DNA from 4 places in the Kitasatospora sp. NPDC057223 genome. Region 1 is predicted to be linked to each of the others. Evidence: riboswitches for the same ligand, from Rfam matches in the RefSeq annotation. Region 1 holds a riboswitch; each other region holds the start of a gene.
The links. Region 1 has a riboswitch for cyclic di-AMP ahead of ACFUK0_RS34755 (transglycosylase family protein). Riboswitches for the same ligand answer to the same signal wherever they lie in the genome.
Positions count from the first base shown of each region.

Region 1 (7,337 bases):
GAGATCGGATTCGAGCGTGACGGTGACCTTGGCCATGGCGACTCCTCCTCGGGTACGGATCGCCAGCATGCCCGTTCGCCCGGGATCCGGCCAGGTCTGCCGCCGTCGGACCTGGCCGCGGGCACGGCGAGGCCGCCGCCCCGCGGGAACTGCTCCCGGGGGACGGCGGCCTCTGCCTGCTGTGGTGGTGCTGCCGGATCAGACCCGGCCGGCGAAGTCCGGCGCCCAGTTGGCGACGGTCTGGGTGCGGACACCCGCGGCGGGGTTGGCGGCCTCGACGTAGCTGCCGTTGCCGGTGTAGATGGCGACGTGGTAGACGCCCGAGTCGCTGCCGTTGTTGGACCAGAACAGCAGGTCGCCCGGCTGCAGGTTGTCCAGCGAGACGTGCGTGCTGGCGGCGGCCTGGTCGGCGGCCACCCGCGGGATCGAGACGCCGGCCGCGCGCAGCGCCGCCTGGGTCAGGCCCGAGCAGTCCCAGCCGCCGTTGCCGGTACCGCCGTAGATGTACGCCTGGCCGACCTTCGACTGCGCGAAGGAGACCGCGGCGGCCATGCTGCCGGAGGCGGGCGCCTGGGTGGCGGCCGCCGTGGTGGTGGTCGCGGCGGCCGGCTCGGCCGCGGCGGGCTTCGCCGCGGTGTCCGTGGAGGTGGACGCCGCAGCGGTGGCCGAGGAGCCCGACCGGTTGAACCAGTCGAACTTCTTGCCCGAGGAGTCGGTGCTGGACGCCTTGGTGGCGCCCTGGGCCGCGTCACCGAGGGCCAGGTGCTGCCCCGGGTAGATGACGTCGGCGCCCTCGGTCAGGACGGACTTGTTGAGCTCGTACAGACGCTCCCAGCCACCCTGGACGTTGTTCTTGTCGGCGATGCCGGACAGCCAGTCGCCGGCCAGCACGGTGTAGGTGCGGGTGCTGTCGTGGCCGCCCTGCTGCGACCAGGACTTGTTGCCGTTCCAGGACTTGCCGGCCGAGGAGCCCTTCGAGCTGCTCGCGGAGCTGTCGCCGGTGGCCGGGGCGGCCGGCTTGGCGGTGGCCGGGGCCGAGGGGGCCGGGGCCGCCGGAGTGGTGGGCTTGGCGGCCGCCGGGGCGCCGGTGTCGACCGAGGCGGCGGCGCCGCCCTTGGTCAGGCCGGCCTGGACGGAGCAGACCGGCCAGGCGCCGGGGCCCTGGACGGCGAGGACCTTCTCGGCCGTCGCGATCTGCTGGTCCTTGGTGGCGAGGTCGGCGCGCGAGGCGAACGCGGTGCCGCCGAACTCGGCCCAGGTGCTGTTGGTGAACTGGAGGCCGCCGTAGAAGCCGTTGCCGGTGTTGATGCTCCAGTTCCCGCCGCTCTCGCACTGGGCGACCTTGTCCCAGGTGGCGACGGTTGCGGCGCCCGCGGTACCGGCGGTGAGGCACGGGATCGTGAGGCCGACACCCGCGACGCCGACGGCGGCGATCAGGCGACGGGCGGTACGGCTGGACAGACGGGTGCCGTTGGTGGTCAGCATGAAGACGTGATCCTCTCCCACGCCTGCGAGGTGAGCTGTCGGATTCGGGCTGGAGTTGCCCGGCCGTGCTGTGAGCACGGCTTCACCCCTAGCCCTGGAGCCGGTACTTGACCGGTCCGGGGCGGCTTACCTGGGTCCCCCGCGCCTGCCGTGGTGCGTTTTTCGCGCTGCCAGCGCATCCGACGGCAGGCCTCGGCGTTGCGGATGAACTGGGTTCGTGTGACCACGAACGGGGAGCACGTTAAGCAGACTTAAGTTCAAACTGCAAACATGTGTGACGCTCGTCACGTTTGATGCGCGACCCCTGTGCGGCCTGGGTCCTCATGATCAGAAATGACCGATTTCGGGCAAAACCCGTGCCGCGGAGGAGATCTGCCTATCCTTCAGAGGGTCGGCGCGAAGCCGTGGGGGCCGGCGGGAGGGCACGAAACCATGACCGACGGGAGCTCGCAACCGGAGGGCGAGGAGCCGCCCTCCGGGACCAACGGCCCTACGGGGCAATCTGGTACAACCCGACAGTCCGGGAGAAAGCGGCAATCCTGGACACTGCGGGGCATACCCCGTCGAACGCTGCTTCGCGGGCTCGCAGCCGGCACCGTTGCCGCCGTCGTCGCGGGCGAGGAACTGCTCCGCCGCTCCATGGACAATTCGGTCAATTCACCGCAGAGCGCCACGAAAGCGACCGAACCCGGCACCGCCGCACCGGGCCTGAGTCCCGGTCACGAGCACCCCGGCCCGGCCGCGGGCCCGCCGCCCGCGCTGGACGAGAACGGCCGCCGCTGGTCCGACCCGGCCGGCTGGGGCGGCGCCCTACCCGGCCCCGGCAGCGCCGTACGGATCACCGACAGCGTGCTGCTCGACACCGACGCCACCGTCGGCTCCCTGCTCGTCGAGCCGGGCGGCGCGCTGGTCTTCGCCGCCGACCGCACCCTCACCCTCGACTCGGCGGGGAACGTCGAGGTCCGCGGCGCACTCGCGCTCGCCCCGGCCGGCGCCGCCGTCCACGCCCTGCGCTTCCCCGCCGTCGACGAGCGCCGCTTCCGGGGCGACGGTGCGGCCGTCCTCGCCACCGACACCGGTCTCTGGGTCACCGGCTCCGGCTACCTGCGGCTGGACGGCGCCGCGCGGACGGCCTGGGTGCGCGCCGCCACCGCGCTGGCGGCGGGCGACACCGAGCTGGTGCTGGCCGCCGCTCCCACCGGCTGGCAGCCCGGCGACGAACTCGCCGTCACCCCCACCGCGCCCCCCGACACGGCGGACTTCTCCACCCGCTACGACCTCTGCACGGTCGCGTCCGTCAGCGGAGCCACCGTCACCCTGCGGGAGGCGCTGGCCTTCGCGCACCCGAGGGTCGCGGCCGGAGGCGGCGTCACCGTCGGCGCCGAGGTGCTCAACCTGACCCGCAACGTCCGGGTCGAGGGCACGCCCGGCGGCCGGGCCCACGTCCACCTGACCAGCTCCCGGCCGGCCGACGTCCGGCACGCGGCCCTGCGCTGGCTCGGCCCGCGCACCGGGACGGCGGAGACCTGGACGTCCCCCACCGGAGCGGCCCCGATCACCGCCCCCGTCACCGGCCGGTACGGGCTGCACTTCCACCTGCTCGCCGACAGCAGCCGGGGCACCGTGGTCGAGGGCGTGGTCGTCCGCGACGCCGGCAACCACGCCTTCGTCCCGCACGGCAGCCACGGCATCACCTTCCGCGGCTGCATCAGCCACGACACCTGGGAGGACGCCTACTGGTGGGACGGCCCGGCCGACACCCGCACCCCGCAGGGCCCCTCCGACGACATCGTGTACGAGTCCTGCGTCGCCTCCCGCACCGTGCGCGAACCGAACCCCCGGGCCTACCGCCTGACGGGCTTCAGCCTCGGCGCCGGGACGGGCGGCGTGGCGCGGGACTGCGTCGCCGTCGGCGTCCAGGGCGCCACCGGGGCCTCCGGCTTCGAGTGGCCGGAGACCAGTGAGGGCGTCTGGACGTTCGAACGCTGCCTCGCCCACAACAACCTGCGGGACGGCATCTTCGTCTGGCTCAACGCCAGGTACCACCACGTCGTCACCGGATTCGTCGGCTACCACAACGGCGGCTGGGGCATCGAACACGGCGCCTACCTCAACGACTTCGACTACTCCGCGAGCGTGCTGTACGGCAACGGCGCCGGGGGAGTGTCGCTGCACGCGCTCGGCCGCGACCGGGGCACCGTCTTCGACGGCCTGCTGATCGACGCCGCGGGCCAGTCCGACTACGCCGTCGCCACCGAGCGCCACCAGCTCGCCGGAGCGGGAGTCACCTTCAGCCGCAGCCTCCTGACGGGGTACCGCAAGGCCGGCATCGCGCTGCGCGCCGAGCCCGACGGGCAGCCGGACGTCCTCGTCGTGCTGGACTGCGAGTTCGGCGGCAGCGAACTCTGGCTGGACCAGGGGGCCCCGGCCCCGGACGTCCTGCTGCGCAGGGCGGGGGAGTCCACCGCCGTCCGGGTCGTCGGGGCCGGTGCGGGCGGCGCCGCCGTGCCGCGGTGGAACGCCGCCACCGTGCCGGCTCCCGAGCTGACGGCCGCGCCCCGGCCGGTGCTGACCCCGGCGCCGGCGCTGCGGGACGCGGCGGCCCCGACCGGCCGCCTGGCGCCGGTGCACTGAACGCGGTGGGGGCCCCGGACGAGTCCGGGGCCCCCACCGACTGTCGTACGGCGCGCGCTACTCCGCCTCGGCCTGCTCGTGCTCCGGGGCCGGCTCCAGGGCCTGCTCCGCCGCGGCCAGGGCCGTTTCGAGGGCGGCCAGGTAGGTGGAGGCGATCAGCTGGCCGACCGTCGGGTAGGCACCGAGCGGGGCCGCGCTCGGGCAGCCGGTCTCCTCGGCGGCGGTGGCGAGCAGCTCGGGGTCGGCCTCCGGGCCGATCACCAGCGGGGCCAGCGCGGGGCGCTGCGAGCCGGTGGCGCGCAGGTGCTCGACGGCCGCGGCCACCGAGCCGGGCACGTCCAGGGCGGCGGCGACGACCGGCACGGCGAGGCGGGCGGCGAGCAGTACACCGGTGATCCCGGCGGCGTCGGCCGCCTCCTCGCCGCCGACGGTGGTGAGGACCACACCGTCGGCCGCGGTGGCGATGGCGAACAGCCGGGCGCGGTCGGCGCGGGCCAGCCCGGCCTCGGACAGCCGGACGTGGACGGCCTCGGCCAGCAGCGGGTGCGGGCCGAGCACGTCGGTGATGACGGCGCCGGAGCCGGCGGCGAGCGCGTGCAGGCCGTCCAGGTAGCCGTGCGGGCCGGGCAGCAGCGGCACCACCACGGGTGCGGGCAGGCCGGCCTGCAGGGCCTGGGCGATCAGGTCGGCGACGCCCGGCTCGGTGGCCTGGCCGGACGCGTCCGGGAGGTAGGCCGCGGCGGTCTGGACGCCGGACTGCTCGCTGCGGACGATCGACAGGAGCTCGTCGACCACGGACCGGGACTCGGGCCCTGCGGTCGCCGGCACGGCGAGCACCAGGGCCGGGGAGCCGGCCGGGATCTCGGGGCGCTCGGGTCGACGGTGGCGCCCCCGCGCACGGGAGCCTGGAGTGCGGACGGGCAGTGGCGCGCCCGGGATGGCTGCGGTGCTCATGGCGGAGATCGTAGGACATCGGCCCGGCCGAGTCGCAGTCGGCTGCCCATATCGGACGGTAGGCATGCCGTCATTTCGGTCATAGGACGACAAATCCGTCAGCTAATTCGTCGGGTCCCCGTCACTCCGACCGGCGCTCGACCGGTCGGCGCGCGCCGGTCGGCCCGACGGCCGGTGGCCCGCGGGTGCCGCCGGCCGTCGGGCGGGCGCCAGGTGCGACCCGAGTGACATCTATCACAGCCCGTGCGATGACTGACTGTGGGTCACGGCCGGGCGACTCCCGGCATCCGAAGATCAACATTTTGCTGGGGGCCGCCTACGGGCGGTTATCGCGGGGCCTGCGTTTCGGTCAGCTATGTCCGCTTACATACCGTCGGCCGGGCAGGTCGCGGATGGTTCCACCTGGTTCGGAGGATCCGGTGCACCTGCAATGTCCCGTGCTGATGCACGTGCACTGCGGCTATCATCACGTCAAGTGAGGCGCGTGCCGGGCCGGCAGGGGGGCCGGGCCTCGAACACCGCGGCCTTTCGGGCCGGGCGCCGAACTGGACGACTACTCCGGTCTCTTCGGGAGATTTCTATGCACCACACGTACAACGGCATGGCGGCTGCTGACCTGCAGGGAGTGCTCTGGCAGAAGAGCCGGCACAGCAACTCCCAGGGCAACTGCGTCGAGTTCGCCGCACTGCCGGACGGCAGTGTCGCGATGCGCAACTCCCGCTTTCCGGACGGTCCGGCGCTCATCTACACCCGGGCCGAGATAGCGGCGCTGCTGCTCGGCGCGAAGGACGGGGAGTTCGACCACCTGGGGCTCTGAGGCGCGGTCACCGTCTCCGCCGTCACTGTCAGGAGGCCGTCGTGGGTGCTGACACCACGACGGCCGTTTTCGTCTTCTCGGGTCACCGGCGTCCGCTCGGTTCCCGCCCCGTGTGCGGGCCCGTGTGGCGGGCCCGTGGTCCGGCTCCGCGCCGGCGGGCCGTCAGGCCGAGCGGCGGTGCCGCCCGAGCGCCTCGCGGGCCGCGGCCGCACCCGGGTCCTCGGCCTCGAAGAGCGCCCAGACCACCTTGCCGGCGCCGGCCAGCGGGTGCCAGCCCCACGAGCGGCTGAAGGAGTCCACCAGGTGCAGGCCCCGGCCGGACTCGGCCACGAAATCGGCCTCCCGGGCGACCGGCCCGTTGCTGCTCGGGTCACTGACCGCGCAGACCACCTGCGGTGAGCGGTGCACCAGGCTTATTCGGATCGGCAGCCGGCCGTCCATGGCCTGCTGCGGTCCGCCCTGGGCGGGAAAGGCGGCGAGGTCGCCGGCGGACGGGCCCGTTTCGGGCCGGGCGCCGACGGCGTGCCGCAGGGCGTTGGTCACCAGCTCCGAGGCGACCAGTGCGACATCGTCGAACAGGTCACCGAGTCCCCAGCGGTGGAGCGTCGTTCTGGCGAAGTCGCGCGCGGTTCTGACGGCTTCGAAGCGGGGAGCGAGCGTACAGGTGACCACGTGGGGGTCGACCGCCAAGGCCGTACCGGTGCTCATGAAGAGCTCCTCCCATAAGGGGGCCGACACGGCTGGACCCGCCGGGGTCATGCCGGTCACCTCCGACTCGCTCGGCCGTTGGGCTGCCGCCTCGTACGGCCCTTGCGCGCACACAAGTGCCCGGTTGCGCCGCAGCGCTGCCGGGCTGGTGTGCGGTGTCGCGCACAGGGTCGATGCGGTACCCGCGGGAATGCCAGGGATGTGCAGGTGCACGTGCACCATGGTCCTCTGCGCTCACTGCAGATGCAAGAGTCGATTCACGTGCAGTCGTATCGCTGGCATATGCAAGCGCCGGATGCACGTGCATTCTGGTGCCCGAGGTGCAGAACTGATAGATACATCCGTCAGTACGGGCACCGTGAGCGCTCAACTGATGGCAGACTGTGCGCTGTTTGCCCAAGGTGGAGGTTTGGACCGCATGACCACAGTTCAGCCGGGCGGCGGCTCGATGGTTCGCCGGATCCTCCTCGGCTCCCAGCTCCGCCGGCTCCGCGAAGGGCGGGGAATCACCCGCGAGGACGCGGGGTACGCCATCCGCGCCTCCGAGTCCAAGATCAGCCGGATGGAGCTCGGCCGCGTCAGCTTCAAGGAGCGCGACGTCGCCGACCTCCTCAGCCTCTACGGCGTGACCGACGGCATCGAGCGCGAGGCGCTGCTCGGCCTGGTCCGCGAGGCCAACAAGTCGGGCTGGTGGCACAGCTACAACGACGTGCTGCCCGGCTGGTTCCAGACCTACGTC
Region 1 covers NZ_JBHUWW010000153.1:11,852-19,188, reverse strand. Annotated here, with positions in the region: gene ACFUK0_RS34760 (hypothetical protein) at 1-36, opposite strand, end outside; gene ACFUK0_RS34755 (transglycosylase family protein) at 199-1,485, opposite strand; cyclic di-AMP (ydaO/yuaA leader) riboswitch at 1,493-1,651, opposite strand; gene ACFUK0_RS34750 (hypothetical protein) at 2,125-4,119, shown strand; gene ACFUK0_RS34745 (sirohydrochlorin chelatase) at 4,177-5,073, opposite strand; gene ACFUK0_RS34740 (DUF397 domain-containing protein) at 5,654-5,890, shown strand; gene ACFUK0_RS34735 (ATP-binding protein) at 6,053-6,598, opposite strand; gene ACFUK0_RS34730 (helix-turn-helix domain-containing protein) at 7,017-7,337, shown strand, end outside.

Region 2 (7,337 bases), on a different contig from region 1:
GCACGGCCTTCCAGCCCGCCGGGTCGGTCAGGCGGGCGGTGGTGCCCGCCCAGAAGCCCTTCCGGGCCGGGCGGACGGGCTCCGGGGCCTCGACGTCCAGGGCGAGCATGCTCCGGGCCCGGGCCCGCTGGAGCGCCCCGAACCCGCGCGCCCCGCCCAGCAGCGCCGCCAGCACCGGCAGTCCGAGGGCGGTGACCAGGGTGCCGAGACCGAGGTTGAACAGGACGACGGCGAAGACGAACCCGGCGATCGCGACCGGGAGCCCGCTCAGCGCGAAGCCGACCTCGTGGAAGTAGGCGCGGCTGAACGGCGCCCGCCAGAAGCCGGCCGCCGGTGCGTCGTGGCGGACCGGCCGGCGGGTGGCGTACTCGTCGTGCCCGCCGTACTGGCTGTCCTGGCTGCGCTGCACGGTGCTGGTCATGGCCGCTTCCGTCCCCGTCGTGTCGTGTGCGGTGTCCTGCTGACCACTCCACGATGGCGGACGGGGCGGTCGGCGGGTATCCGGCCCACCGGCGGGTCCTGGGTGGGGTTAACCCCCCGTCACCCGGCGGGCGGCGTCCACTCGTCCTCCAGCAGCGAGTACTGCAGGGCGTCGTGCCAGGCGCCGCGCAGGTGGAGGTCGTGCCGGATCCGGCCCTCCAGCTGGAACCCGGCCCTGGTGAGCACCCGGGAGGAGGCGGTGTTGGCCGGGTCGACCCGGGCGGCGAGCCGGTGCAGGCCGAGGGTGGCGAAGCCGAGCCCGCAGAGCAGCTGGGTGACCTCGCCCGCGTACCCGTGGCCCCAGGTGTCGCGCCGCAGCGCGTACCCGAGGAACCCGGCGCGCTGCGGCTCGACGCCGAGGACGGCGTTGCCGATCGGCGCGGAGTCCTCGCCGTCCTCGTGCCGGACGACGGCGAGGCGGTAGGTGGTGCGCGGGACCTTCTCCGCCTCTTCGAGGTAGAGCTCGATCTGGTCGGCGCAGGTCTCCCGGTCACGCGGCTCGAACGGGAGGTAGCGCGCCGTCTCGGCGTCCCCGAACACGGCGTGCAGCGCGTCGACGTCGCCGGGGGTGTGGTGGAACTCGCGGATGAGCAGGCGCGGGCCGGTGAGCAGTACGGGGACCATGTCTGCCAACGGTACAGCGGCTACGGTACGTCACATGGACCACGATGACCTGCGGCTCACTCCCCGTACCCGGACCGCCGAACTCCTCGCCTGGGCGGCGGCCGAGGGCCGCGAGCCGGTGGCCGAGGGCCCGCTGCGGGCGGTCCTGGCGCTGCTGGAGCTGGGCGGCGCCAGGTTGCACGACGGCTGGCCGGAGCTGACCTCGGCGGCGGTCGAACACCTGCTGTACGAGCGGCTCTACCTGTACGTCCAGCCCGCCCCCGGCGAGGACCCGCTGGCCTACGGCGCCGCCGTCGAGCTGCTGATCGACCATCAGCGGGCCGCCAAGCGGCTCAACGCCAAGCGCTACGAGCGGCTCCAGGCCGAGGCCCGCTGGCAGGGCGAGGTCGCGGCCGGCCTGCTGCACCGGGCCGATCTGGTGACCTGGCCCCGGCTCTACACCCTGCTGCTGCGCGCGGACGGCGTGGACGAGCACGACCCGGAGGCCGTCCGCGGCTGGCTCGACTGGTTCCGCGACCTGACCCCGGAGGACCGGGTGGCCGTGTACGAGGCCCTGGAGGACACCGGCACCCTCGACCGGGTGGACGTCGACGGCGGCTGGGGCCCGGCCCGGATGCTCTCCGTGGCGATGGCCACCGACGGCGCCCGGCTGATGCTGGAGAACGGCCTGATGCAGCGCAGCTACCGCAACCTGGCGGACGCCAACGCCCTGGGCCTGCCGATGCCGGCCGAGCTCGCCGGCGACCCGGCCTCGTTCGAGGCGGCGGTGGTGGCCGAGGCGTTGGAGCTGTTCGGCGGGTGGACGGTGCCCGGCCTGCCGGAACTCCTGGCCACCGAGTACCTGGACCTCGCCCCGGAGCCGGGCCAGGACGAGATCGACGCCTACCTGGCGCAGTTCCCACCGGAGGAGGAAGCCGTGGAGGAAACCGTGGAGGAACAAGCGGCCGGGCAGGAGCCGCAGGACTGACGGGCCGCCCCGCCCCGGCGGCGGCCGGGGCGGGCGGCAGCCGTCAGGGGTTGACGCCGCGCTGCTCGAACCAGGTCTCCGGGTCGACGGGGGCGCCGCCGTCGGGGCGGACCTCGACGTGCAGGTGCGGGCCGGTCACGTTGCCGGTGGCGCCGACCCGGCCGATCTGCTGACCGGGAACGATCTTGCCGGAGGCGCGGAGGATCGCGGAGAGGTGGCAGTACCAGATCTCGGTGCCGTCGGGCAGGGTCTGGATGATCCGGTAGCCGTACGAGCCGGACCAGCCGGCCGAGGTGATGCTGCCGGCGCCGACCGCGTACACGGGGGTGCCGGTGGAGGCGGCGAAGTCGAGGCCGGTGTGCAGGTGGGCCCAGTAGGAGGCGCTCTGGCCGTAGTGCGCGGAGAGGTGGTAGTCGCGCACCGGCAGCTGGACGGCGGCGAGCTTGGCCTTCTCGGCGGCCGCGGCGGCCCGGTCGGCCTCCTGCTGCTGGGCGGCGCGCTTGGTCTCGGCCTCCTTGGCGGCCTGAAGGCGGGCAGTCTCCTCGGCGGCGGTGCGCTGGCTGTCGGCCTGCAACTGGATGCGGGCGGCGAGCGCGAGACCGGGGTCGGCGGAGAGCACGGGGGTCTCGTCGGGCGAGGCGACGGCCGGTGCGGCGGCGGGGGTCGCGGAGGCGAAGCCGGTGGCGCCGAGGGTGGCGGCCATCGCGGTGACGCCGAGCAGCGGACCGGTGCCGCGGGACTGACGGGGCATCCGGTGGCGGTTGGCGTCGGCGGGCTGGTGGGCGGCCGCGCCGTCGGGGGCCGCGCCGTACGTGCCGCCGTGGGCCGGGGGCCACGGGTGGTCGAGCAGCTGGGTGCCGGCCTGGGAGCCGGACGGGTATGCCGGAGAGTGCGTCGACGCCACGGAGGCGCGCTCCTTTCCTTCCTTCGCGCCTACCGGGTTAGCTGACGGGTTCGGAGCAGGAAGGTCTCCTACGGCCGGGCCTGGGCCTGGCCGATTCACCCCAAGGAACGGTGGTTCCCCGGCTCCCCGACACGCCCCACAGGGCGGGTCTTGGGGATTAGGCGCAGGCGCACGGTGCCGTTGGTACGGCGTTGCCGACCGCGCTGCGTTATCAAACGTTAATCCTAGGAGCCCCTGATTCCAAGCCATTCGTGGTGCGGAGTCACATTTCTAAGGGTCAAAATGGGCGGTTTGGCATGGTTCTCATCGGTCGGCACTACGGATCGTGAGCATCTGTCGACGAACAGCTCTCGAATCTGAGTACTCGTACTCATGTGCGGCGCACGACAGTTGGCCATCCTGACGACATGAGCACCCCGATGCAGTCGCGTACCACGGCGGCGTACTACGCCCAGGCCGTGCTGTCCTTCGCCCTCTCCGCCACGGCCCTCGCGGTCGGGATCGCCTACCTGCCGGTCAGCTCCTGGATGAGGGCCTTCCTCGCCGTCGGCCTGCTGTACACGGTCACCTCCTCGTTCACCCTGGCCAAGGTGATCAGGGACCGGCAGGAGAGCACCGAGATCGTCACCCGGGTCGACCAGGCGCGGCTGGAGAAGCTGCTGGCGGAGCACGACCCGTTCAGGGTCGAGGGAATCTGACGGCCGAATCGGCGCGCCGTCGCGGGCATCCCTTGACGGCTAAGGCTATTAGCCTTAGCTTTATGGCTATCGGCAGGTCGCCGACAGCACCGCCAAGGCAAGGCCCAGGCCAAGGAGGCCCGCGATGTCCCAGACCACCGCTCCCGCCACCCAGTACCTCGACGTCCCCGGCGGCCGGCTCGCCTTCGACGACACCGGGCACGGCACCGGCGCCCCCGTCCTGCTGCTGCCCGGCATGATGGTCCCGCGCAGCGTCTACCGGGACGTCCGCCCGCTGCTGGCCGCGGCGGGCCACCGGGTGATCACCCTGGACGTGCGCGGCTTCGGCGACTCCTCGATCGCCTGGGACGACTACTCCCCCGCCGCGCTCGCCGACGACGCCCTGGCCCTGCTCGACCACCTCGGCATCGAGCGCGCCGTCCTGGCCGGCCACTCCTACACCGGGGCCACCGTGGTGAGGCTCGCCGGGCTGGCCCCCGAGCGGGTCGCCGGGATCGCCCTGCTCGCCGCCTTCGTCGAGAGCCCCGCGCCGAACGCCGTCATGAAGGTCCTGATGAAGGTGATGGGCGCGGCCTTCGTGCACCTGCCCAGCACCTGGGGGATGTACCAGAAGCTGGCCTTCCCGACCAAGCCCGCCGGCTTCGAGGAGTACCGCGCCGGGCTGGTCGCCGCCCTGCGCACCCCCGGCCGCAAGCAGGCCACCCGCGGCTACGTCACCGGCGACTCCGCGCCGGTCGGCTGGAGCGCCGCCGTGACCTGCCCGGCACTCGTCGTGATGGGCGGCAAGGACCCCGACTTCCCCAGGCCCGAGCTGGTCGCCGACCGCCAGGCCGCCGCGCTGCACGCCCGTAAGGTGATCGTCGAGGGCGCCGGGCACTACCTGATGGTGGAGCGTCCGCAGGCCACCGCCGACGCCCTGCTCGGCTTCCTCGCCGACCTCGCCTGAGCCCCCTCACCACCCCGCAGCGGAGACCCCCATGCCACGCGTCGGACTGACCCCGGACAGCGTCGTCACCCACGCCCTCGGCCTGATCGACGAGCAGGGCCCCGATGCCCTGACCCTGGCCGCCGTCGCCGCCCGGGCGGGCGTCGCGACCCCCTCCCTCTACAAGCACGTCGCCGGCGGCCTCGCCGAACTGCGCCGCCTGGTCGCCGTCCGGGTCACCGAGGAGCTCGGCGCCCGGCTCGCCCGCGCCGCCCTCGGGCGCAGCGGCGACGAGGCGGTCGAGGCGGTCCTCCGCGCCTACCACGCGTACGCCACGGAGTACCCGCACCGCTACAGCTCGCTGCCGCAGGCCCCGCAGCCCGACGACGAGCTGACCCGGGCGGCGGCCGAGCTGGTCGGCGTGATCGTCGCGGTGCTGCACGACTACGGGCTGCCGGACCGGGAGGTGATCCACGCGGCCCGGACGGTGCGCTCGGTGGCGCACGGTTTCGCCTCGCTGTCGATCGCGGGCGCGTTCCAGCTGGCCGAGGACCCCGCGGTGACCCAGGCGCGGCTGATCGGGATGCTGACCGGCGGCCTGCGGGCCTGGCCGAAGGCCGCCGCGCCGGAGGGCTGAGCCCGGCGGCGGATCCGCGGGCCGCCCCGGCCTGCGTCCGGCGCCGTGGGCCCCGCGTCCTGCCAGGACCGAACACCCGTATGGCGTTAGATTGACTGCTCCAACGGGTGGTCAGCACGGGTGACCTCCCGACCCCGGGGGAGGTCGAGGTGTCCGCACCGAAGGAGGCAGCCGGACACCGGCCGGGCCGGGGGCGCTGGTCCCGCGTGCTGCGCCGGGGCCCGTTCGGCCGCTGGGGCAACCGCCTGCTGGACGGTGACCCGGGCGCGGAGCGGGACGCGCTGCTCCTGCTGCTGGTGTCGGCCGCCCTGTTCAGCACGATGTCCATCGCACTGCCCGGTAGCTGGCCGCCGTCCTCGCTCGTCCTCCCGCTGGTGGCCGGCTGCACGGTGCTGCGGACGGGCCGCCAGCTGGTGCTGACCTCCGCCGTCCTGGCCGGCAGCCTGCTCAGCGGCCTGCTGGCGGAGCCGCACGGGGTGCGGGTGGCGGTCACCGCGGTGCTGGCCTGCACCGCCGGCTTCGGCCTGCTGACCTCGCGGTTCCGCAACCGGCTCGGCCTGCGCGGGCTGCGCGGCGACTCGATGCTGCTGGAGCTGGCCGAGCACACCCGGGCGCTGGGCCGGCTGCCGGACCGGCTGCTGGACTGGCACTTCGACCGGGCCCTCGCGCCGGTCGGCGGCAACTCGTTCTCCGGCGACTTCCTGCTCTGCTCGCACCGGCCCGACCAGGATCTGCTGGAGGTCGTCCTGGTGGACGTCTCCGGCAAGGGCAGCCGGGCCGCCGCGCGCTCGATGCACCTCTCGGGCGCGTTCGCGATGCTGCTCGGCTCGGTACCGGCGGAGGCCTTCCTGCCCGCCGCGAACGACTACCTGGTCGGGCTGGGCTGGGAGGACGAGTTCGCCACGGCCGTCCACCTGGCACTGCGGCCGGCCAGCGGGCACTACCGGCTGTTCAACGCCGGTCACCCGCCGCCCGCGCACTACACCCCGGCGCGCGGCGGCAGCTGGCTGCTCGGCGGCGAGGGCGGGCCCGCGCTCGGGCTGCTGGCCGGCAGTCCCTATCCGGAGACGCACGGACGGCTGGCCCTCGGTGACTCGCTGCTGCTGTACAGCGACGGGCTGGTGGAGGTGCCCGGCCAGGACATCGACACCGGGATAGGGCGGTTGCTGACCGCGGCCGAGCCGGTGCTGCGGCTGCCGCGCGCGGACGGCAGCCCGGCGGGGCGGCTGCTGCGGGCGGTGGCCAGGGACGTGCCCGACGACCGGACTCTCGTCATGGTCCGGCGTCTCGGACCACCATTCCACCCCTGAGCAAATAGGATAAACAATTACGTATGCCATAAGCCCGCACCCCTCGCAGAACGGAAAGGCCGGGTAGCCCGATGGACCTGACCTCCCCGTGGTTCCCTCCCTCCCCGCCGGCCGCCGGCGAGAACGGGACCCCCCTCGCCGCCACCGGCACCCGCAGTGCCATGCGCTGCGTCCGGCTGCTGCTGCAGTGCTCCAGCGCGGGCGAGCTGCTCGGCACCGTCCTCGCCGAGGGCCCGGCCTGGATCACCGGCGAGGGCAGCGCCCTCTACCTGCTCGATCCCGCCGGCATGCTCCGGCTGACCGCCTCCCACGGCCTGCCCGACTGGGCGCACGAGCGCTACGGCACCGTCGACGCCGACAGCGACCTGCCCGCCGCGATGGCCCTGCGGCTGCGCCGCCCCTACCTGCTCAGCCCCGAGCGCACCAGCATCGACTACCCCAACCGCAACACCGGCATGGGCACCGGCATGGTCGCCCTGGTGGCGCTGCCGATGATCGTGGACGAGCAGCCGGTCGGCACCCTCGCCCTCGCCCTCGCGCACCGCGGCACCGTGCCCCGGCGCGACCTGGACGTCCTGGAGACGATCGGCGCCGCCTGCGCCCACCGGCTCTCCCACCTGCTGGACCACGTGCACGCGAGCACCGGGGCCCCGAAGGGCGTCCGCACCCACACCCCCGCCGGCAATCCCGCGCCGCTCGCGCACCCGCTGCTCTCGCTCGCCGTCCACGCGGCCGGCGCGGGCGCCTTCGAACGCGACCTGGTCACCGGCGAGACGTTCTGGGACGCCCAGG
Region 2 covers NZ_JBHUWW010000008.1:121,450-128,786, reverse strand. Annotated here, with positions in the region: gene ACFUK0_RS05800 (sensor domain-containing protein) at 1-421, opposite strand, end outside; gene ACFUK0_RS05795 (GNAT family N-acetyltransferase) at 541-1,104, opposite strand; gene ACFUK0_RS05790 (hypothetical protein) at 1,139-2,071, shown strand; gene ACFUK0_RS05785 (M23 family metallopeptidase) at 2,115-2,975, opposite strand; cyclic di-AMP (ydaO/yuaA leader) riboswitch at 2,988-3,149, opposite strand; gene ACFUK0_RS05780 (YiaA/YiaB family inner membrane protein) at 3,383-3,673, shown strand; gene ACFUK0_RS05775 (alpha/beta fold hydrolase) at 3,798-4,619, shown strand; gene ACFUK0_RS05770 (TetR/AcrR family transcriptional regulator) at 4,651-5,235, shown strand; gene ACFUK0_RS05765 (PP2C family protein-serine/threonine phosphatase) at 5,385-6,545, shown strand; gene ACFUK0_RS05760 (SpoIIE family protein phosphatase) at 6,617-7,337, shown strand, end outside.
Region 2: another riboswitch for cyclic di-AMP. It lies ahead of ACFUK0_RS05785 (M23 family metallopeptidase); the one in region 1 lies ahead of ACFUK0_RS34755 (transglycosylase family protein).

Region 3 (7,337 bases), on a different contig from region 1:
CGCCGAACTGGCCGGCCGCGGTGTGGACGTCTCGGCGGTCGCCGTCGACCCCACCCGCCCCACCGGCATGTACCTCAAGGAGGTCGGGGGCTCCACCGGCGAGCCGTACGACCTCGGGCACGGCCGCAGCCGGCTGCACTACTACCGGGCCGGCTCCGCCGCCTCCGCGCTCTCCCCCGCGCTGCTGGACGACCCGGCGGCGGCCCGGCTGCTGGCCGGCGCGCGCCTGCTGCACCTGTCCGGGATCACCCCGGCGCTCTCGGACGACTGCCTGGCCCTGGTCCGCGCCCTGCTCGGCCGGCGCCGCGACCAGCTGATCAGCTTCGACCTGAACTGGCGCCCCGCCCTCTGGCACCGGCGCGACGCCGGCGTGCTGCCCGCCCTGCTGGACGCCGCCGACCTGCTGCTGCTCGGCGCGGACGAGGCCGAGGCCGTCCTCGGCACCGGCGACCCGCGGGCGCTGCGCGAGCGCTTCCCCTCCCCCGCGACCGTCGTGGTCAAGGACGCCGACCGACTGGTCACGGCGCTCGACCGGGACGGCCGCGCGGTCAGCGAGAGCGCGTTGAACGTCGACGTGGTCGAGGTGACCGGCGCCGGCGACGCCTTCGCCGCCGGCTACCTGGCCGGCACCCTGCGCGGCCTCGACCAGCGCCGCCGCCTGCGGCTCGGCCACCTCAGCGCCGCCTGCGCCCTGACCGCCCCCGGGGACCAGGGCGAGCTGCCGCCCGCAGCGGTGGTCGAGGCCCTGCTCGACGCCCCGGCGGGGGCCTGGGCTGCGACCCGGGTGTCGGCGGATGGCATCGTGTCACCGGTACTCCCCGCGATCCCGCCCCGGCAGGACGCGTCCCCCGTGCTTGGAGCGAGATGAGCCAGACCGTCACCCGTGCCCTGCGCCTGCTCGCCGAGCTGGGCGAGGGCGAACGCTCCCTCGACCAGCTCGCCGAACTGCTCGGCGTGCACAAGACGACCGCGCTGCGCCTGCTCCAGAGCCTGGAGGAGGAGCGCTTCGTCTACCGGGACGCCGCCTACCGCTACCACCTCGGCGCCGGCCTGTTCGCGCTCTCCAGCCTGGCGCTGGAGCAGCGCGGGGTGCGCCGGGCGGCGGCGGCGCACCTGGCCGCGCTGAACTCGGCGACCGGGCAGACCGTCCATCTGGCCGCCTACGAGGGCGGCGAGGTGGTCTACATCGACAAGTACGACTCCCGGCACCCGGTCAGGATGTACTCGCGGATCGGCCTGCGGGCGGCACTGCACTGCGCCGCGGTGTCCAAGGTGCTGCTCGCGGACCTGCCGGCGCCCGAGCGGCGCCGGGTGGTGGCGGGGATCGACTTCGTCCCGTACACGGCGAACACGCTGACCACGCCGGAGGCCCTGCTGGCCGAGCTGGACACGGTCGCCGTCCGGGGCTGGGCGCAGGACCACGCCGAGCACGAGTCCTTCATCAACTGCGTCGCCGCACCGATCCGGGACGCGACCGGGCGGGTGGTCGCGGCCGCCTCGATATCGGTGCCGGACGTCGTGCTCCCGTACGAGCGCGTGCTGGAGCTGCTGCCGCAACTGCTGGCGACCGCCCGGGCCGTCTCGGCCGACTGCGGCCTGCCGCCGACCGACCTCCCCCGCCATTGACCACCACCTTCCGCCATTACCGCCTTTGAAGCTTCCGCCATTTACCGCCTTTGATGACCGCAATTCTTGATAATCACCACATTTGACGGTCACTACCCTTGGCGACCGTCACCTTTGATGGCCGTCACCCTCGACCACCATCACCCTTTCTGCCCGACGACCTGCACGACCGACGACGAGATGAGCGAGTACCCCGACATGAGTGACAAGGCCGAGATCCGCACCGACGGCGCCCCCGCCCCCGCCTGGATGTTCTCCCAGGGCGTCCGCAAGGGCCCGATCCTGCAGGTGTCCGGCCAGGGCCCGCAGGACCCGGCGACCGCCGAGTACCTGTACCCGGGCGACGTGAAGGCGCAGACCCGGCGGACGCTGGAGAACGTCAAGGCCATCGTCGAGGCCGGCGGCGCCACCGTCGAGGACGTGGTGATGTTCCGCGTCTACCTCACCAAGCGCTCCGACTTCGCGCTGATGAACGAGGTGTACGCCGCGTTCATCGACGAGAACATCAAGCCCGGCGGCGTGAAGCCGTGCCGCACCACGATCTTCTGCGAGCTGCCGCAGGAGCCGATGCTGGTGGAGATCGACGCCCAGGCCGTCATCGGCTGACGGCGGGCGACGGCCCCGGCAACGGGCCCGGTCGGACGGCTGTGGGGCCGTCCGGCCGGGCCCGGGGCGCTGGACGGAGTCCACGGCGTCGTCCGCGTCCACGTCCGCATGCACGTCCATCGCCTGGTCCGGCCCGCCACCCGGATGCCGCCAGCGGTGGCGGACCCGCCGCACGGGCCGAAGGCTGGGACCGACCTGCACCCTGCTCCGGAGGCCCGGCCCATGACCGATACCACCGTGACCGCGCCCGCCGCGCCCGGAGCGCCCTCGCTGAGCCGCCGCCAGACCAACGTCGTGTTCATCACGATCGTGCTCGGCATGCTGATGGCCGCCCTGGACCAGACGATCGTCTCCACCGCACTGCCGACGATCGTCGCCGACCTGGGCGGCGCCGGGCACATGGCCTGGGTGGTGACGGCCTATCTGCTGGCCGAGACCGTGGCCACCGTGCTGGTCGGCAAGTTCGGCGACCTGTTCGGCCGGAAGATCGTCTTCCAGGTCAGCGCGGTCGTCTTCATCGTCGGCTCGGTGGTCTCCGGCGCGGCCAACGGCATGACGGTGCTGATCATCGGCCGGGCGATCCAGGGGGTCGGCGGCGGCGGGCTGATGGTCACCGCGATGGCGCTGATCGCCGACGTCATCCCGCTGCGCGAGCGCGGCAAGTACCAGGGCGCGCTGGGCGCCGTGTTCGGCGTCACCACGGTGGTCGGCCCGACGCTCGGCGGCCTGTTCACCGACCACGCGTCCTGGCGCTGGTGCTTCTACGTCAACATCCCGATCGCGGCCGTGATGATCGTGATGGCGGCCCGTTCGATCCCGGCGGTGAAGGCGGCCGTCCGGCCGGTGATCGACTACCTCGGCATCGTGCTGGTCGCGCTCGGCGCGTGCGGCCTGGTGCTCGGGCTGGAGTGGGGCGGCAACGAGTACGCCTGGGGTTCGGCGACGATCATCGGCCTGTTCGTCGGGTCGGCCGTGCTGCTGACGGCGTTCGTCCTCGTGGAGCTGCGGGCGCCGGAGCCGATGCTGCCGATGCACCTCTTCCGCAACTCGGTCTTCACGGTCTGTTCGATCCTCAGTTTCATCGTCGGCTTCGCGATGCTCGGCGCGATGACGTACCTGCCGACGTACCTCCAGTTCGTGGACGGCGTCTCGGCCACCGGTTCGGGCGTGCGGACACTGCCGATGGTGGTCGGCCTGCTCGGCACATCGATGCTGTCGGGCATCGTGGTCAGCCGCACCGGGCGGTACCGGATCTTCCCGATCCTCGGCACCGCGGTGATGGCGGTGGGCCTCTACCTGATGTCGACGATGGGCCCCTCGACCGGAGCGTGGCTGGAGTCGCTCTACATGTTCATCCTCGGCCTCGGGATCGGGCTGGCGATGCAGGTGCTCACCATCGCCGTGCAGAACACCGTCCCGTACCACGAACTGGGCACCGCGACCTCGGGCGTGACCTTCTTCCGCACCCTCGGCAGCGCCTTCGGCACGGCCGTGTTCGGCACCCTGTTCAACAACCAGCTCGGGCCGAACCTGGAGGCGGCCTTCGCCCAGTCGCCCGGCGTCCCGCCGGCCGCGGTCCAGAGCCCGGCCGGCCTGCAGGCGCTGCCCGAGGAGGCGGCCCTGCCGTTCGTCCACGCGTACGCCGACACCATCAACTACGTCTTCCAGTGGGTGGTGCCGGTCGCCGTCGTCGGCTTCGTGGTCGCCTGGTTCCTCAAGGAGGTGCCGCTGCGCGACAGCGCCCGGGCCGGCGCCGCGGACATGGGCGAGGGCTTCGGCGCACCGGACAGCGCGGACGCCGACAAGCAGTTGGAGCGGGCCCTCGCCAACGTGCTGCGCCGCACGAAGGGGCGGCCCGAGATCGGGCGGCAGCTGCTGGCCGACTCCGGCAGCACCGTGACGCCGGACCAGGCCTGGATGCTCGGTCAGATCTACTGGCGCAACCGCCTCCAGGGCGGGGCCTCGCTCGCCGCCATCGCCGCCGCGCACCACATGCCGCCCGAGGTCCTGCAACCCGCCGCCGACCGGACCCTCGGCGCCGGCTACGCCGAGAGCGACGGCGGGCGGCTCGGTCTCACGGCCGCCGGGCAGCAGGAGGTCGACCGGCTCGCCGAGGCGTGGCGCCGCTGGATCGACGGCCACCTCGACGACTGGGACGTCACCGATCCGGGTGACCGGGCCCGCCTCGACCGCGCCGTCGAGTCCATCGCGGCCCGCCTCTTCGAGGACGACCAGGCACCGTACCGGGACAAGGTGCCCGTCTGACGGCGGGACGGAACGCAAAACTGGCCGGGCCCGCAGCGATGAGCGTTCGCTGCCGGCCCGGCCGGTGTTTTCCGCAGGTACTGCCGTGGTCACCGTGCGACGGTCAGCCCGTCACGTGGGGGGACCAGGTGTCAGATGCTGACACCGTGGGCGCGCAGGTACGCGATCGGGTCGATGTCCGAGCCGTACTCCGAGCCGGTGCGGACCTCGAAGTGCAGGTGCGGGCCGGTCACGTTGCCGGTCGCACCGGAGAGGCCGATCTGCTGACCGACGGTCACGGTCTGGCCGACCTTGACGCCGATCGAGGACAGGTGCGCGTACTGGGCGTACTTGCCGTCGGCGAGCTTGATCTCGACCTCGTTGCCGTAGGCGCCGCCGTTGCCGGCCTTGACCACGGTGCCGTTGGCGATGGCCTTCAGCGGGGTGCCGGTGGCGGCGACGAAGTCGGCACCGGTGTGGTGGCCGCTGGACCACATGGAGCCGGCCACGCCGTAGGCGGTGCCGAGCTTCACGCCGGCGATCGGCGCGGTGTAGCCGGAGGTGCTGGCCACGGCGGCGGGCTTCGGCGCGGCGGCGGCGGTGGTCGCGGCGGCGGCCGGGGCCTTCGTCGCGGGGGCGGCCGGCTTGGCGGTCTCGGCGGCCTTCGGGGCCACGGACGCCTTGGCGCTCGGGGCGGCCTTCTTGGCCGGCGCGGAGTCGGAGGAGGTCTTCGGCGCGGCGGGCTTCGGGGCCTCGGCGGCCGGGGCGGCGGCCTTGGCGCCGAGCGCGAGCTTCTGGCCGGGGAAGATGAGGTTCGGGTTGGAGCCGATGACCTCACGGTTGTTGTCGTACAGCGCGTGCCAGCCGCCGGTGACGTTCTGCGAGGCCGCGATCTTCGACAGGGTGTCCCCGCCGTGGACCTTGTAGCTCTCCACCGCGGCAGCGGCGGGGGCGGCGGCCGGGGCGGCCGGGGCGGCCTCCACGGCGGCGGTCTTCTGGGTCACCGCGATGGCGTCGACGCTGGTGGCGCCGGTCACGGCGGCCGAGTGCGACTTGGCGGCCGGCACCGTGTGGGCCTGGGCGCTGACGGCGGTCACCAGGGGAAGGGCGAGCACGGCGCCGGTCACACCGGTGGCGATGCCGATACGGGCCAGACGCGGCAGACGGTTCGTGATTGCGGACATGGGGTATTTCCTCTCCGACGCCTGCGAGGTGAGCTGTCGGGTTCGGGCTGGAGTTGCCCGGCCGCAAGCGCGGCTTCACCCCAAGCCGTCCCGGTGACCGGGACGGCGACTTACCTGTGGGTCCCCCACTCCTGCCGTACAGAGTTGTTCGAAGCCTCCGGGCAGCGGCAGGACTAGGCGTTCCACCCGGCGGGCCCACCCGGACCATGGCCGGGCAGTCGCTGAAGCAAAGCTGATGAAGCCGGGCAAATCAATGTCGATCACGTTTAGCCCCGGAATTTCACGGGAATCCCATCGAATTCCGTGACTCTCCGAATGATCGGCTGTGCAGTATGTGCACGGATCAACTCCGCTGAGCGACCGGCCGACCCCCCTCCGGTCACTTTCTCGGCCCTGCGTGGATATCCCGGCACGCTCAGCCACCACCCCGACGCGCCGCCGGTGACCCTTGTCACTTCACCCGCTCCGGCGCAGGATCGAGCCGTGAGAACCGACGACGCGGGCACCTTGGCACTCGGCACCGCACAGGGGCGCTGGGTGATCCTGGCGACCGTCCTGGGCTCCAGCATGGCGATGCTCGACGGCACCGTCGTCAACGTCGCACTGCCCAGGATCGGCGCGGATCTCGGCGCCTCGCTGGCCGCCCTGCAGTGGACCCTGAACGCCTATCTGCTCACCCTGGCCGGCCTGATCCTGCTCGGCGGCGCCCTGGGCGACCGCTACGGGCGGCGCCGGGTCTTCCTGATCGGCGTCTGCTGGTTCGCCGCCGCCTCCGCCCTGTGCGCCGCGGCGCCGAACGTCGGGGTGCTCATCGCGGCGCGCGCGCTGCAGGGCATCGGCGGCGCACTCCTCACACCCGGCTCGCTGGCGATGCTCCAGGCGACCTTCCGGCCCGACGACCGCTCGGCGGCGGTCGGCCTGTGGTCCGGCCTCGGCGGGGTGGCGGCGGCGGTCGGCCCGTTCCTGGGCGGCTGGCTGGTGGACGGGCCCGGCTGGCGGTGGATCTTCCTGCTGAACGTCCCGCTGGCCGCCGTGGTGCTGGCGGTCGCCGGCCGGCACGTTCCGGAGAGCCGGGACGAGAGCGCCACCGGCAGCTTCGACGTCCGCGGCGCCGTCCTGGCCGCGCTCGCGCTCGGCGGGGTGACGTACGCGCTGACGGCGGCCGGTGAAGGGCTCTCCCCCGGGGTCTGGGTGTCGGGCGCCGCCGGGCTGCTGCTCGGCGCCGCGTTCATCGCCACCGAGCGCCGCCACCCGGCGCCGATGCTGCCGCTGGAGCTGTTCGCCTCCCGCCTCTTCACGGCGGTGAACCTGGTCACGCTCTGCGTGTACGCGGCGTTCAGCGGCGTCTTCTTCCTGCTGGTGGTGCAGCTCCAGACGGTCTCCGGCTTCACCCCGCTGACCTCCGGCCTCGCGCTGCTGCCGATCACCGTGCTGATGCTCGCGCTGTCCGCCCGGGCCGGCCGGCTCGGCAAGCGGATCGGCCCCCGGCTGCCGCTCACCGTCGGGCCGCTGCTCTGCGCCTGCGGCGTGCTGCTGATGCTGCGGATCGGCGCCGACGCCTCCTACTGGACGGACGTGCTGCCCGCGACCACGGTGATGGGCTGCGGGATGGTCCTGCTGGTGGCACCGCTCACGGCGACCGTGCTCGCGGCGGTGGAGGTCCGCCGGGCCGGGATC
Region 3 covers NZ_JBHUWW010000006.1:99,033-106,369, forward strand. Annotated here, with positions in the region: gene ACFUK0_RS04430 (sugar kinase) at 1-868, shown strand, start outside; gene ACFUK0_RS04435 (IclR family transcriptional regulator) at 865-1,626, shown strand; gene ACFUK0_RS04440 (RidA family protein) at 1,744-2,232, shown strand; gene ACFUK0_RS04445 (MDR family MFS transporter) at 2,377-4,497, shown strand; gene ACFUK0_RS04450 (peptidoglycan DD-metalloendopeptidase family protein) at 4,629-5,660, opposite strand; cyclic di-AMP (ydaO/yuaA leader) riboswitch at 5,664-5,840, opposite strand; gene ACFUK0_RS04455 (MFS transporter) at 6,144-7,337, shown strand, end outside.
Region 3: another riboswitch for cyclic di-AMP. It lies ahead of ACFUK0_RS04450 (peptidoglycan DD-metalloendopeptidase family protein); the one in region 1 lies ahead of ACFUK0_RS34755 (transglycosylase family protein).

Region 4 (7,337 bases), on a different contig from region 1:
CGTGCGCGTTCGGGCCGCCCAGGTAGCGGAACAGCGGCAGGTCCGAGGCCTCGGAGGCGGCGTGCGCGACGGCGAGCGAGACGCCGAGGATGGCGTTGGCGCCGAGCGAGGACTTGTCCGGGGTGGCGTCCAGGTCGAGCATGGCCTGGTCGATCAGGCGCTGCTCGGTGGCGTCGTAGCCGACCAGCTCCGGGCCGATCTGCTCGATGACGGCGAGGACGGCCTTCTCGACGCCCTTGCCGAAGTAGCGGTTCTTGTCACCGTCACGCAGCTCCAGCGCCTCGAAGGCGCCGGTCGAGGCACCGGACGGGACGGCGGCGCGGCCGGTGCTGCCGTCATCGAGACCGACCTCGACCTCGACCGTGGGGTTGCCACGCGAGTCGAGAATCTCACGGGCTACGACGACATCAATGGACGGCACGAGGCATCTCCTAGTGGAAGCAGGTACCCGCGGACTGTTGTGGTGTCTGCGGATGATTGCGGAGTCGTTACGACCAGAGCCTAACCGCCCGGGCTCGCAGGGCCACGTCGACCTACGTCCCGTCTCAGCGTGTGACCGCGCTACTCGCCGGTAGTTCACCTGGATGCCCGACGGATTGCACCCAGAGACGAGCGAAAGGGGCCGTACCGGACAAGCACGGCACGGCCCCGCCGCTCGCGGCTCAGCCGAGGTTCAGCACCTGGCCGGGAATGATGAGGTCGGGGTCGGCGCCGACGACGGAGCGGTTCCCGTCGTAGAGCGCGCCCCAGCCGCCGGCCACGCCCTGGGCGCCGGCGATGGTGCCGAGGGTGTCCCCGGGCCGGACGGTGTAGGCGGCCGGACCGGCCGGGGCCGCGGCAGGGGCGGCGGCAGGGGCGGCCTGCGCGGTACGGGCCGCGGGCGCGAACTGCTCGTAGACGCTCTGGTGGCTGGTCCAGTACCAGTCGCCGTTGTCCTGGTACCAGAACACCTTGTCGTCGGCGTCCCAGCCGGCCCGGCCGCCGAAGTCGGGGGCCCGGCCCGCCTCCTCGTCCGGATCCGCCGCGCTCTGCTGGGCGGGCTTCGACGGGGCCTGCGGCTGGGCCGCCTTGGGCTGCGCCGCCTTCGGCGCGGTCGCGGCGGCCGGCCGGAAGTCGGAGGAGGAGTCGGACGAGGAGTCGGCGGTGTCGGCCTGGGCGGCCGGGCCGCCCTTCGCCAGACCGGCCTTGCGCGAGCAGACCGGCCAGGCGCCCGGCCCCTGCGAGGCGAGGACCTTCTCCGCGACGGCGATCTGCTGGCCCTTGCTGGCCTGGTGCGCCTGGGCGGCGTACGCGCCGCCGCCGAAGGACTTCCAGGTGCTCTGGCTGAACTGCAGTCCGCCGTAGTACCCGTTGCCGGAGTTGATGCTCCAGTTCCCGCCGCTCTCGCACTGGGCGACCTTGTCCCAGACGGAGACCGGCGCGGCCTGGGCGCCGGTGGCGGCGAGGAGCGGCATCGCGAGGCCTACGCCGGCCACGCCCGCTACGGCGATGACCTTCTCGGCCTGGGTACGACGACGGTGACGACCGTTACCAACGAACAGCATGAGGATGTCCCTCTCCGCACGCCTGCGAGGTGAGCTGTCGGGTTCGGACCGGAGATGGCCCGGCCACGTCGGGCGGAAGGTTTCTTCCCGCCTCGGTGGCTTCACCCCAAGCCGTGGGGAAACGGCAGAAAATCGTGGGTCCCCCGCCCCTGCCCGAGGGTCTGGTCGGTTTCCCGGATGTGCGGCGGGCAGGACTCGGCGTTCCGCACTCGGGGCTCGCAGCTGCGAACTGCAGGGAGAGTAGACAGATCCTCACATCAATCACAAGCTCATATCGCAGACATCACGCGGAAATTACGACAGCCCCTGTTTCGTCCACTAACCACGCCCATATGTCCGCATTGATGCGCCTTCTGACCACCTGTGATCAGACATGTTCGACACGCCGTCAGAGTGTCGCGGCCGGATCCGGCACCTCTCCCGAAGCCTCCTCGGGCGTGAATTCGACCGGAAGCGCGCGCAGCCCACGCATGATCAGGCCACCCCGCCAGCGCAACTCCGCCGGGTCCGCGGCGAGCCGCAGGTCGGGCAGCCGGGTCAGCAGGGTGGCGAGCGCGGCCTGCCCCTCCAGCCGGGCCAGCGGCGCGCCGATGCAGTAGTGGATACCGTGGCCGAAGCCCAGGTGCGGGTTGTCCTTGCGGGCGAGGTCGAGCACGTTCTCGTCCGCGAACCGCGCCGGGTCGCGGTCGGCCGCCGCCAGCACCACCAGGACGGGATCGCCCACCGGGATGTCCACGCCGCCGATCGACAGCGGCCGGGTGGCGAACCGCCAGGTGGCCATCTCCACCGGCCCGTCGTACCGCAGCAGCTCCTCCACCGCGGTGCCGAGCAGCGCGGTCTCCCCCGCCGCCACCGACTCCTGCAGCAGCGCCCGCTGCTCCGGGTGCCCGAGCAGGGCGTACAGGCCGTTGCCGATCAGGTTCACGGTCGTCTCGAAGCCCGCGAAGAGCAGGATGAAGGCCATCGCCGCGGCCTCGTTCTCGTTCAGGTGCTCGCCGTGGTCGCTGGCCCGGATCAGCCCCGAGATCAGGTCGTCACCGAGGTCCGCCCGCTTGCGGTGGATCAGCTCCAGCAGGTAGGCGCGCATCCGCTTCACCGCGCGGGCCACCCCGCCGCGCGGGCCGCCGCCGTGCCGGATCATCATGCCCGCCCAGTCCCGGAAGTCGTCCTGGTCCTCCGGCGGCACCCCCAGCAGGTCGCAGATCGCGTAGATGGGGAGCGGGAAGGCGAACTCGTGGATCAGGTCGGCCGAGCCGCGCGCCGCGAAGGAGTCGATCAGCCGGTCGGTCAGCTGCTGCACCCTCGGCTCGAACTCGGCGACCCGGCGCGGCGTGAACGCCTTGGAGACCAGCCGCCGCAGGCGGGTGTGGTCCGGCGGGTCGATGTTCAGCAGGTGCGTCATCAGGTCCGCGCTGCGCTCGCCCGGGATGCCGACCCGGCCCGTCCGGTGGGCCTGCTCGCTGTGGTGGGCCGGATTCTTGGACAGCCGGCCGTCGGCCAGCGCCTGCCGGGCGTCCGCGTACCGGGTGACCAGCCAGGCGTCCACCCCGCTCGGCAACGTGGTGCGGTGCACGGGCGCGTGCTCGCGCAGCCACGCGTACGCGGGGTACGGGTCGGCGGCGAACTCCCACGTGAACAGCGGGGGCTGGGCGTCCGGACGGGTGTTCGGGCAGGCGTCCGGACGGGTGTCCGACTGGGCGTCCGGGCCGGCGGGCGGCTGGGTGGCATACGGCTGATCAGGCATGTCCCGACGGTATCCGGTGGCCAGGAGGCGTGAGCCTGGTCACCTGGTGGGTAATCCCTGTTGCGGAGGGTCGTGACGTGCCTACGATCCTCCGACATGTCTTTGGTGGGCGCCGGTGCGGAGTCGCCCACAGAGGAGGAGCGCGCCATGCGGGTAGCCGGGGCAGTGGTGGTCATCGCGGTACTCGACGGCGGTTCGGGGGCCGATCTGGCCCGCCGGTTCACCGCCGCCGGAGCCGCCGGAGTGCTCATCGCCGACCAGCACCCCAACCGGGCCGAGGACCTCGCGGCCGAGCTGGACCGCCCGGGCTGCCCCGTGGTCGGCGTGTGCGGCGACATCCACCGCCCGAGCGACGTGGCCGCCCTGGTGGACACCGCGGAGAAGCACCTCGGCCGGATCGACCTGTTCTGCGTGGCCGGCCCGGACGGCGAGCGGATCGTCCCGCTCGCCGACCTCCTCGACCTCCCCGACCAGCTCGGCCGCCTCGCCGAGCTGCTCGCCCTCGTCGGCGAGGCGATCAGCGAGGTCATCCCGCAGCAGCGCCGCTCCGCCGACCGGGCACAGGTCGCCTGACCTCCGGTCAGTCCGTGCCCAGGCCCTCCGCCACCCGCACCTCGCGGCGGTAGCCGCGCGCCGCCGCCCGGAGTGCGGCGTCCACGTCCACGCCCGCGTCGTGCGCCCGCTGCGCCAGCGCGAGCAGCAGCACGCCCGCCGACTCCGCGGTCAGCTCCGCCGGCAGCTCGTACGGCGCGTCCGGCACGCCGGTGAAGCCCGCCCGGCGCACCCGGGAGACCAGCTTCGCCGCGTACGCCAGCGCCGGCAGCCCGGCCGGCACGCCGTCCAGGACCGACTCGCGCTGCTTCTCGGCGGCCTTCAGCTGCTCCCAGTTCGCCTCGACCTCGGCCGATCCCCCGGCCTCGACGTCGCCGAACACGTGCGGGTGGCGGTACATCAGCTTCTCGACGATGTCCCCCGCCACGTCGTCGACGGAGAACGGGTCCTCCGGGTGCTCCTCGGCGATCCGGGAGTGGAAGAACACCTGTAGCAGGACGTCGCCGAGCTCCTCTCGGAGCGTCTCCCGATCGCCCTCCTCGATCGCCTCGACCAGCTCGAAGGACTCCTCGACCAGGTACTTCACCAGCGACTCGTGGGTCTGCTCGGCGTCCCAGGGGCAGCCGCCGGGCGAACGCAGCCGGTCCATCACCGAGGCCAGGTCGAGCAGCCGCGCGCCCGGCAGGTCGTACGAGCCGGGCAGCAGCTCGATCTCCGGCACCGCCCCCGCCTCCTCGACGGCGAGCCTGGCCAGTGCGTCCGTCAGCCCAGGATCGCCGTCCGGACTGCCCAGCCAGACGGTGACCGGCCGGTCGCCGCCGACCAGCAGGCGGGCCAGCGCCGGAGCCGTCCCGCGCTCGACGAGCTCCACCTCGACACCCGCCTGGCGCACCGCCGGCAGCTGCGGGTGCGCCTCGTCCGCCGCGAGCACCCGGTCGGCGCCGCGCAGCGCCTCCCAGGCCGGCCAGGAGAGCAGGCCGGGGGCGACCCGGTGGGTGGTGGTGAGCAGGATCAGCTTCGGGGCGGGTGCAGAAGTGGTCACGCTCCGAACCTACCTGCCCCGGCGCCTCGCCCGGGACGGCGTCCGGGGCGAGGCCCGGGACGGTGCAGCCCCGGGGCCCGTCAGCGAACCAGCGCGGTACCGCCGGGCGGATCGGGCAGCAGGGCCACCTGCTGCACGTCCCACCTGCCGTACCGGGGGCTGACCCGGACGTGCAGCGCCAGCGCGGCGTCCGCGAGCGCCCGGCGCACCGCCGCGTCCCCCGCCTCCGTCCCCGCGTCCAGTCCCTGCGCGGCCGCGAGGCGGCGGATGCCCGCCTGCTGCCGGTAGTACGTGTCGATGCCCTCCGCCGGGACGCCCCGGCGGGCCAGCACCCGGGCGAGCTGCGCCGCACCGCCCGCCGCCGCCTGGTCCGCCGCGCGGGCCCCCGCCACCTCGCCGGCCGTCACCCGCAGGCCGCGGTCCGCCAGCGCCCGGGCCACCAGCGCGTCCCGGACGAGTTCGGACAGGGCCCGCCGGGCCAGCCCGTCGGCATCCGCCCCCGCGCCGGTGCCGGCGTCACCCGACGGCCCGGCAGCCGCCGTACGCAGCCCGGCGGCCCGCGCCTGCACGGTGGCGAGGCTGATCCGCTCACCGCCGACCAGCGCCGCCGCCCCCGGTTGAACGGCCCCGCCGCAGGAGGTGAGGAGCACGGCGGGGCACAGCAGGACGCCTGCGAGGGCGGTTCGGCGGTTCATCCCGGCCCTCCCTGGCGGTGCGGACGGCAGCTCTGCTGGACCCTCCCGAGACTAGGCCGCCGCCCGCCCGGCAGCGAGGACCCTGCGCCGAACGGGGAGGCGCGCGGCGCGGATCGCTCTCAGCGGCCGGGCGGGTACGGGCTGCCCGTGCCCGGGGCCGGCCAGCCGCCCGAGCGGGGGTCGAAGGCGGGCGGGGCGGCAGGTGCGGGCGGGGTGGCGGGCGGCTGCGGGTGGGTCCGGACGGCCGGGTGGCCGGTGCCGCTGCCCGTCCGGTGCTGCTGGAGCTGGTCGAGGCTCTGCCGCAGGCGGCGGACGGCCTCGTGGTGCGGGCCGAGCAGCCGTTCGCGGTCGAGGAGCAGCTGGAGCAGCCACTCCCAGCCGCCCTCGGTGTCGCCGCCGGCCGCCCGCAGCAGCCCGATCCGCTCGCGGATGTCGTGGAGGCGCCCCGGGTCGGGGTCGAGTCCGGCGTCGAGCCGGGCCGAGTGGGCGGTGAGCAGCGCGTGGTACTCCGCGAGCGCCTCCGCGCCCTGGCCGAGCTGCTCCAGGCACTCCGCCGCCCGGTAGCGGTGGTCCAGCCCCTGCGGACCGTGCGGACCGCCCTCGGCGGCGGCGGCCAGCAGCCGGTACTCCGGCAGCGCGTCCCGGAAGCGGCGTTCCTTCAGCAGGGTGCGGGCGTAGATGGTGCCGATGGTGCCGACCAGCGGGGCGCTCGCCCCGCGCTCGGCGCGGGCACGGGGCAGCAGCCGCGCCGCCAGGTCGATGACCTCGGCGTGGCGCTTCGCGGCGACCAGGTCGGAGAGTTCGGCGCAGGCGAGGGTCAGGTCGCCGGCCTGCTGCGGCCGGGGCGGGGACGGGGCAGGCGGCAGGTACGGGACGGGATGCGGGTACGGAGCGGGTGTGGACGCGGCGGGGACGGGCTCGGCGGACACGGCGCTCATCAGCAGCGGCCTGGGCTCCGGCCACGCCGCTGCGGGCGCCGGCGCGAACGGCCCGGCGGCGGGGGCGGCCCGGTCGACGGGCGCGGGCGCGGGCTGGGGGTGGTGCGGGAAGCGGAAGGGGCGCGTGGGGTCGGGCACCGCGCCGTACCGGGGCTGTGGTCCGCCCTCGCCCGGCGGGAGCAGCGGCAGCAGTCGCGCGTGCACCTGCTGGGCGTCGGCGGGGCGGTCGGCGGGCTGCTTCGCGAGCAGGTCCAGGACCAGGGCCTCCAGCACGGCGGGCACGTCCGGGCGCAGCTCGCGCAGCGGCACCGGCGGCTCGTCGACGTGCCGGCGCAGCACCCCGAGCGCGGTCGGGGCACGGAACGGCTCCTCGCCGCAGAGCATCTCGTGCAGCATGCAGCCCAGCGCGTACAGGTCGCTGCGGGCGTCGGCGGTCGCGGCGAGGGCCTGTTCCGGAGCCATGTAGGGCGGGCTCCCGACCAGGTCGCCGGTGAGGGTGAGCCGGGTGGCCCCGTCCTCCAGCGCGGTGGCGATGCCGAGGTCGAGCAGGATCACCCGGCCGTCGTCGCGGACCATCACGTTGCTGGGCTTGAGATCCCGGTGGACCACCGGCACGGCGTGGACGACGGCCAGCGCGGCGCAGACCTGGGCCGCGACCGCCACCGCACCCGCCACCGGCAGCGGCGCCTCCTCGGCGATCAGGTCGGCCAGGCTGACACCGGGGACGCGCTGCATGACGAGGTACAGCTCGCCGCCGTCCTCACCGGCGTCGAAGACGGTGACCAGGCCGGGGTGGTCCAGCGCGGCGGTGATCCGGCACTC
Region 4 covers NZ_JBHUWW010000021.1:15,866-23,202, reverse strand. Annotated here, with positions in the region: gene eno (phosphopyruvate hydratase) at 1-421, opposite strand, end outside; gene ACFUK0_RS11065 (transglycosylase family protein) at 663-1,544, opposite strand; cyclic di-AMP (ydaO/yuaA leader) riboswitch at 1,550-1,722, opposite strand; gene ACFUK0_RS11060 (cytochrome P450) at 1,933-3,288, opposite strand; gene ACFUK0_RS11055 (SDR family NAD(P)-dependent oxidoreductase) at 3,385-3,861, shown strand; gene ACFUK0_RS11050 (MazG family protein) at 3,869-4,882, opposite strand; gene ACFUK0_RS11045 (SurA N-terminal domain-containing protein) at 4,963-5,577, opposite strand; gene ACFUK0_RS11040 (protein kinase) at 5,697-7,337, opposite strand, start outside.
Region 4: another riboswitch for cyclic di-AMP. It lies ahead of ACFUK0_RS11065 (transglycosylase family protein); the one in region 1 lies ahead of ACFUK0_RS34755 (transglycosylase family protein).